2 linked regions of the Gemmata obscuriglobus genome follow. The protein of the gene in region 1 binds, or shares a complex with, the protein of each later gene. Links are inferred from orthologs where the notes say so. Each region holds a gene or a part of one and is shown on either strand. Other genes may lie near its edges.

What was found. Proteins that work in one complex are often made in the same cells at the same time.
Region 2: the proteins of GobsT_RS03255 (region 1) and pheT are in contact, whole or in part, in a crystal structure (PDB 6P24), measured with the Escherichia coli proteins. The link is inferred for Gemmata obscuriglobus from one-to-one orthologs.

What each region holds. Positions count from the first base shown.
Region 1 is NZ_CP042911.1:758,950-762,728, reverse strand. Bases 602-3,423 are described here. They hold GobsT_RS03255 (phenylalanine--tRNA ligase subunit alpha), read left to right. Parts: upstream 602-1,407; coding sequence 1,408-2,439; downstream 2,440-3,423. Other genes in these bases: GobsT_RS03245 (DUF1559 domain-containing protein), read right to left, coding at 2,920-3,423; GobsT_RS03250 (peptidase associated/transthyretin-like domain-containing protein), read right to left, coding at 2,455-2,844; GobsT_RS03260 (6-pyruvoyl trahydropterin synthase family protein), read left to right, coding at 857-1,330; GobsT_RS03265 (7-cyano-7-deazaguanine synthase), read left to right, coding at 602-763. Outside these bases: GobsT_RS03270 (zinc ribbon domain-containing protein), read left to right, coding at 1-74; more of GobsT_RS03265, read left to right, coding at 71-601; more of GobsT_RS03245, read right to left, coding at 3,424-3,779.
Region 2 is NZ_CP042911.1:4,811,908-4,816,024, reverse strand. What follows is about bases 352-3,511. They hold pheT (phenylalanine--tRNA ligase subunit beta), read right to left. Parts: upstream 3,130-3,511; coding sequence 574-3,129; downstream 352-573. Other genes in these bases: GobsT_RS19885 (hypothetical protein), read right to left, coding at 3,434-3,511. Outside these bases: GobsT_RS19895 (hypothetical protein), read right to left, coding at 98-322; more of GobsT_RS19885, read right to left, coding at 3,512-4,117.

The DNA.
Region 1 (3,779 bases):
GGCCGGCCCCGGGCGGTCCCGGGCCGAGGCCGGGCGGTCCGAAGCCGCGTCGTCGCGTGCGGGCCTGCCGGTGACCGCCACCCTCGACCCGCAACCCGCGCCGCTGCCCGACGCCCCGCTCGCGGTGCTCGTCAGCGGCGGGCTGGACAGCGCCATCCTGCTCGCCGAAGCGGTCCGCGCGTGCCCCGTCGTGTTCCCGCTGTATGTGCGCTCCGGGCTGCACTGGGAGGCCGTCGAGCGTGCCTACCTGGAACGCTTCCTGGCAGCAATCGCGGCCCCGAACTTGCGCCCGCTGCGGGTTCTCGATCAGCCGACCGCCGACGTGTACGGTGCCCACTGGAGCACCACCGGCGAGGGGGTGCCCGGTGCCGACTCCGCCGACGAGGCGGTGTTCCTGCCCGGGCGCAACGTTCTCCTGCTCGCCAAACCGCTCATCTGGTGTCATTTGAACGCGGTGCCGTTCGTCGCGACCGCGCCGCTCGGTACGAACCCGTTCCCGGACGCGACGCCCGCGTTCTACGACGGCTTCGCCGGGATCGTGAGTTCCGCGGTGCGTGGCGACGTGAGGGTGCTGCGCCCGTACGCGGCCCTTCACAAGGTGGACGTGATGCGCCGCGGCCGCGGGCGGCCGCTGGAGCACACGTTCTCCTGCATCCGCCCCGTGCGCGGCTTGCACTGTGGCACCTGCAACAAGTGCGCGGAGCGCCGGCAGGCGTTCCGCGACGCCCACATGACCGACCCGACTGAATACGCAGAGAAGTAAAGGAGAAAGGCAAAAGACCGCTCGCCGGCGACCGCGTGCGCTGCGCGGGCCGCCCTTCGCCTGCCTTCTTTTGTCTTTGTGCCGGAGGGAACGATGTTCCGAGTGACGAAGGAAATCCACTTCTGCTACGGGCACCGGTTGCTGAACTACGCCGGGAAGTGCCGCAACCTGCACGGGCACAACGGGAAGGCCGTCGTCACCGTCGAGACCGAGTCGCTCGACGCCCTGGGCATGGTCGTGGACTTCACCGAGATCAAGCGCGTCATCGGGAAGTGGATCGACGACACCCTCGACCACCGCATGCTGCTGCACCAGGACGACCCCATCATCCCGGAACTGGAGCGGCAGGGCGAGCCGTTCATCGCGCTGGACGTCAACCCGACCGCGGAAACCATCGCCCGGCTCATCTTCGACCGGGCGGTGGCGCAAGGGCTGCCGGTCACCGAGGTGATCCTCTGGGAGACCGAGAACTCGTTCGCCACGTACCGGCCCACCCCCGGGGTGCCTTCGAGGCCGGTGGCGATGCGAGAGGTGGTCGGCGGCACGCCGCCCGCGGCCCCAGAGTGACCGGACGCGAACCCCTTGCGGCCGTATCCTGTCCCAACGAAGGAACTTCGACGTTGGGAGCAGAGCAGATGGCCGAGGTGAACTCGCTCGATGACCTCAGGAAGCTCGTCGCGGACGCCCAGGCGGCCCTCGAGCAGTGCGCCGACGAGGCGGCCCTTCGCGCCTGGAACACTCAGGTGTTCGGCGAGAAAGGGCTGCTGAAGAACGCGATGGCGCTGCTCGGCAAAGTCCCGAAGGCGGACAAGCCCGCCACCGGCGCCGAACTCAACCGGGTCAAGGAGTCGCTCACCGCGGCCTACGACGCGGCGCTCGCCGACGCGAAGGAGAAGGCCCTTCAACTCAGCCTCACCACGAACCCGCTCGACGTGACGCTGCCGGGCCGCGGGCGCCCCCGCGGGCGCCTCCACCCCGCGACGCAGATCCTGCGGCAGATATACACGATCTTCGCGGACCTCGGGTTCCAGGTGTACCGCACCAACGAGGTCGAAACCGACGAGCTGAACTTCGAGGCGCTGAACATGCCCGCGCACCACCCGGCGCGCGACATGTGGGACACGTTCTTCACCACCACACCCGGCGTCGTGCTGCGGACGCACACCAGCCCGGGGCAGATCCACGTGATGCGCGAGGCCGCGGGGAAGCCGATCCGCGTCATCCTGCCCGGGATGTGCTACCGGAACGAGGCCATCAGCACGCGAAGCGAGATCCAGTTCTACCAGGTCGAGGGACTGGTGGTCGGCGAAGGCGTCACGATGGCCGACCTGAAGGGCACGATCACGGCGTTCGCGCGCCGGATGTTCGGCCCCGAGCGCCAGGTCCGCATCCGCAGCAGCTACTTCCCGTTCACCGAGCCGTCGATCGAGGTGGACATCGACTGGCCGAAGGACGACCCGAACCGCGACCGGCTGACGAAGGGCACGGGCTGGCTCGAAATCCTGGGCGCGGGGATGGTCCACCCGAACGTGCTGCGCGCCGGCGGGTACGACCCGGACAAGGTGACCGGGTTCGCGTTCGGGATGGGGCCGCAGCGGATGCTGATGCTCAAGCACGCGATCGACGACATCCGGCTGTTCTGGCAGAACGACCTGCGGTTCCTCAAGCAGTTCTGAGCGCCGCGGGCGGCGTCACTTCGCGGTCAGGGCCAGGTCCTGCGTGCTCGCCTGGTCCCCGGCCACCTTCGCGGTCAAACCGGACTGGGCCGGGTCGGCGTACCGGGCCGGCAGCTTGACCGGCTTGGCGTACGGGGTCGCCACGTCGGTTTTGGTCACCGTCAGCTGGTACTCGCCGGCCGACGGCCGCGCGAACTCGTACCCGCCGTCCGGGTTGATGTTCGCCTCCATTACCTTCGTCCCGCCCCGGTAGGCGGTCACCACGCCGGCCACGACCGGCCGGCCGTCGCAGGTCACCTTGCCCCGGAGGAGCGACGTGGCGACCGCCGACTCCGACCCGCCGCACCCGGCGGCCACGGGGGCCAACAGAGCGACAAAAAACAGTAACTGGCGCGCGAGGCTCATAACAGTTGGTTCTCGGTGGAGAGGATCGGGAACGTGAGCGGTCCGGGCCGCCCCGGCCCCGGACCGCGCGGCGGCTCAGTCGAGGGTGACGACCTCGCCCCCGTTGCGGCTGCCGAGCGCGCCCCAGACGCCGTAGGGGCTGGTCCCGGCCACAGTGCTGGAGTTGACGGTCTGGTCGCCGACGCTGACGCTGTCGCGGACGAACCGGACGCTCCCGTCGGCCAGGCACGCGTTCACCCCGCCGGTGTGGTTGCTGTTCGCGGTGAAGAACCCGCGGTTCCCGTCCCACCCGGAGTCCGAGTGGCACCCGGGGCCGTTCGGCGGCAGGACGGTCAGGATCTCGCCGTAGAGGGACCGGCCGTCGCCGTACCGGCTCGACGGGGTGTGCGTGACGACGGCGCTGTACTGGGTGCCGTTCCACAGCGCGCGGCAGTCGCCCGGCACGGTCGAGGCGGTCAGCCCCAACCGGGCGATCTCGTTGGCGCCGGTCGGCCGCCGGCGCTCGGAGAAGAGGAGCGTGTTGCTCGTGCCGTCGCTGATGGCCAGCAGCCCGGCGCTGTGCTTTTCGGGGGTGGCCCCGCCCTGCGGGACCGCCTGGAACGCGCCGCGGCTGCCGTCGTACCGGTCGCCGACGTTCATGTGGTAGTTCCGCGGGGCCGTGCCGCTGGCCGTCGTGCCGGCGTCGGACGGGCACTGGAACAGCGAGAGGACGACGGTCCAAGGCGCGAAGTTCGAGTCCCAGGGGGCGCCGCCGGTGCCGGCGACGAAGGCCGCGTTGTTGTAAATGGAGTCCTTCAGGTTCGCCTGCTCCGCGTACGGGAGCAGGTACACGAACCCGCTGATCGTGTCGTACACCGGGGCCGCCCCGCGGTTCGGGGTGCCGACCGGGGTGGTGTACCGGGTGCTCGGGAGCCCGTTCATCACGTCGTGGAAGT
Region 2 (4,117 bases), 4.1 Mb from region 1 along the record:
CCGCCCGACTTGCCCCTTCGCTCCAAGTCGGGCAAAAGTGCGTGGTGCAGCCTGATGTCGGGCACGATGTTCGTGTCAATGAGGCGGAAGGCCACGGCTATTCCTTGCCCCGCGATTCGCGTACGAGTTGTTGGAACCGCTCGAATTCCTCTTCCGACGCCCACAGGTGCGCACCGGCCCCGAGCAGCGCTTCGAACGTCGCTTTGCCGAGGGTGGCTTGTTTCTCGGCGATCGCGCGGAGCTTCTCGGCGGCGCCCGCGATCGGCGGGATCGGCCTCGCGCCGCCCGCAGTCGGCGGCGGGGTTTGGATGTCGGCGCTCATTTTCAGGACCCCTCGCGTGCAAAGCCGTACTGACAGCACACCCGCGCGAGCGGCGGTCAGGAGTGTGCGGTAACGGGATCGCCGAGCGAGCCGCACCCGGCGCAGAGGTTCCGGTAGGTACGGTTACGCTCTGACTACACCTCGGCCGGCTCGTCCCGTTGCGCATCGTAACGGCCTGACGCCCGCGCTCGGTAACGCCGCCTGCTACCGCGGCACGGCTACCCGGACCGCGGTGCGGTCGCTCCGCGGGATCAGGCGAGATCCTTCCCGCGAATCTGAGCTTTCAGCGTTTCTTTCAGTCGCGCCTCGACCTTCTCGTGCGCCTTGGCAATCTCTTTCTCGCCGAGGGTGCGGTCGGGCGCCCGGTAGGTCAGCGCGAACGCGAGGCTCTTGCTCCCCTCCGGCAGGCCCGCGCCGCGGTACACGTCGAACAGGCTCGCGTCGGTCAGCAGGTCGCCGCCCGCGGTCCGGATCTCCGTCAGCACCGCCTCCGCCGGGGTGGCGTCCGCGACCACCACGGCCACGTCCCGCTTGGCGGGCGGGAACGTGCTGAACGGCTTGTACCCGTACCGCGCGGGCACCGCGGCCAAGACCGCTTCCAGATCGAGTTCGGCGACCTGAACGGCGCGCTCGCCGAGGAGGAACGCCTCCGCCACCTTTGGGTGCAACTCGCCGAACGTTCCGACCGCCGCGCCGTTCACGCGGAGTTCGGCGGCGCGCATCGGGTGCAACCACGGCACGTCGCGCGTCGGTGCGAACGACACGCCGGGAATGTGCAGGTCGCCCGTCAGCCCTTCCACCACGCCCTTGAGGTCGTAGAAGTCGTACTTCGCGGGGCTGACGCCTTGCGGATCGTCCCACGCCGCGCCGGTCCGCCGACCGCACAGCACGACCGCCAGCTTCCGCGGCTCCGCCGGCAACCGCTCGCCCGGCTTCGGCAGGTACACGAACCCGAGTTCGTACAGCGCGACGCTGTCCGCCGCTTCGAGGTTCTTTTGTGCCACCTGGAGCAACCCGGGGAGCAGCACCCGGCGCATCACCGCCCGCTCCGGCGACAGCGGGTTGAGGAGCGCGACGAAGCCGCTTCCCGCTTGCCCTTCGGCCGCAGGCTGCGGCGCGGCGGGCTGGAGCTTCGCTTCCGCGTCCGCGCTGCTGAGCGAGTACGTGATCGCCTCGTTCAACCCCTGGTCGGCGAGCAGGTCGCGCACCCGGTCTTCGAGTTCGAGCGCCCGGTTGCCCTTCGGCTCGGGCAGCTCCAGCGGGAGCAGCCGCTCGGGCAGGTTGTCGTACCCGTACACGCGCGCCAGCTCTTCCACCAGGTCCGCGACCCCGGCCTGAATGTCGAGCCGCGTTTCCGGGGTGGTGACCACCCACGCGTCCTCGCCGTTCGGCTCCACCTGGAACTGAAGGGCGGTCAAGACGCGGGCCACTTCCGCGGGCGGAATGCTGAACCCGAGCAGCCGCTCGATGTCGCCTGCGTTGAGGTCGATGACCTGGCGCGGGACCGGCGCGGGGTAGCTGTCGACGACGCCGGCCAGCACCTCGCCGCCGGCGTGGTCGTGGAACAGTTGCGCGGCGCGGACGGCCGCGGTGCCGGCAAGCGCGGGGTGAACGCCGCGGCTGAACCGCGTGCTGGCCTCGCTGAACAGGTTGAACTGCCGCGCCGTCTTGCGCACGCTGACGAAGTCGAAGCTCGCGCTTTCGAGCAGGAGCGTTTTCGTGGCGGCGGACACTTCCGTTTCGGCCCCGCCCATCACGCCCGCGAGCGCGATCACGCCGGCGGCGTCCGCGATCACGAGGTTGTCCGGCGACAGCTCGCGGTCCTGTCCGTCGAGGGTTTTGAGCGTTTCGCCGGCTTTGGCAGATCGCACGGTGATCGTGGGGGCCTTGCCGCCCGCGCGGGCCACGAGCACGTCGTAGTCGAACGCGTGCAGCGGCTGGCCGTGTTCGAGCATCACGTAGTTGGTGATGTCCACGGCGTTGTTGATGGGGCGCATCCCGGCGGCGTGCAGGCGCGACCGCATCCACCGCGGCGCGTCCTTCACCGTGACGTTGCGGACGACGGTCGCGGTGTACCGGCCGCACAGCTTCGGGTCGGCGATCTCGACGTGAACCTTACCCTCCACCTTCTCGTGGCTGACGGGGACGACCGGGGTCGGGATGGTCGCGGCGACGCCGGTGAGCGCCGCGACCTCGCGGGCGATCCCGTGCATCGACAGGCAGCGGGCCATGTTGGGCAGGATGTCGAGTTCGACGACGACCTCGCCGAGCACGTCCTGAACCGGCGTGCCGGGTTCGGCGTCGGCGTCGTCGAGGATGATGATGCCCTCGCTCTCCTCGGCGATCCCCAGCTCGAAGTCCGACATGCACATGGCGTCGTTGTCGATGCCGCGGAGCGCCTTCGGCTCGAGGGTCATGACGGTCTTCTTGCCGTCCTTGCCGGTGAAGAAGTACCGCGAGCCGCGCAGCCCGAGGACGATCTTCATCCCGCTCTGACCGGGGGCGATGTTCTCCGCGCCGGTGATGACGGTTTTGGGCTCGCCGGCGCCGTAGTTGAGTTTGACGAGCTTGAGGGAGTCGGCGTTGGGGTGCTTGGTGATCTCGAGCACCTGCGCGACGACCAGCTTGTCGCGCTCCCAGACGAGCCCGGCGTCCTCGGGCTTGACGCGCAAGGTGCCGGCGGCCGGCACCCCGAACAGCTTCACGCCGGACGACTCGAGCCCCGCGATGGTGAGCCGCTCCACAAGGGCGCCGGGGTCGGCGGGGAGGGGCACGTAGTCTTTGAGCCAGGACAGCGGAACGAGCATGGCGTCGGCCTTGTACTTCACGGAGTGCGAATGCCTGACATGTTACGGGACAGCCCGCGGGCCGGCAGTGGTTCGCGGCCCGGTCGGAATCAGCATGTGGGGGAAACGATCGCGCCCGCAAACCGCCGCCGCGCGGTGCGGAATGCGGGCAATGGGGCCGATCGAAGAGATGTCCTGCGCATCCGCACCGAAGGCCCCGGCACCCCGAACCGTAATTGCCGGCCGAACGAAGGCGGGCCACGGGCCCCGCGGCAATCTACCATTGCCGCGGGGCCCGTGGCCCGGACCGATTTTCGCTTTCAGATCACGGCGCCGGCGGGGCCGGGTCACCAACGCCCACGTTATTGAGGTACGGGACGGTCGCCTGGTTGATCCGGTCGTCGGCCACATCAAGGCGGAACTTGAAGCCCATGCGGCCGAAGAAGTCACGGAAGTTAACGGCGGTCACGCCTTTTTGTTTGGTCTCGTTGATGGCCGCGCTCATGGTGTTGAGCAGCTTGGTCTTCTCGTCGCGGTTGGGGTCGGTGGCCGAGTTGATCGGGTAGTACCCCTCGACCACGTACCGGGTGCGCTCGGTCACCTGGCCCACCCACACGCGCTTCTTCATGTCGAAGTACGCGTCCACCGGGATGCCCATCTTGGTCAGGTCGCGGACCACCGTTTCGATGTCATCAATGCCGTCGCCGTTGATATCGAAGATGCCCACCAGCGCGACACGATCCGCCACACCCTTGCGCCACACGGAGTTGAACAGGAGGTCGCCGACCACGATGCCGTCGCGGACCGGGTCCAACTCGGCCCCGTAGGGGCTGTTCTGCGGGTCCGCGGACCGCTGGAACCGGGCCAAAGACAGGTTCGGCCCGAGCACCTCGTACACCTCGACCGCCCCGCGCGGGATGAACTTGTCGACCGACTTGAACCCGCCCTTCGGGTCGGGCACCCGCACGGACCGCATCCGCGACTCGCGGCCCTTCTCCTGGAAGTCGCG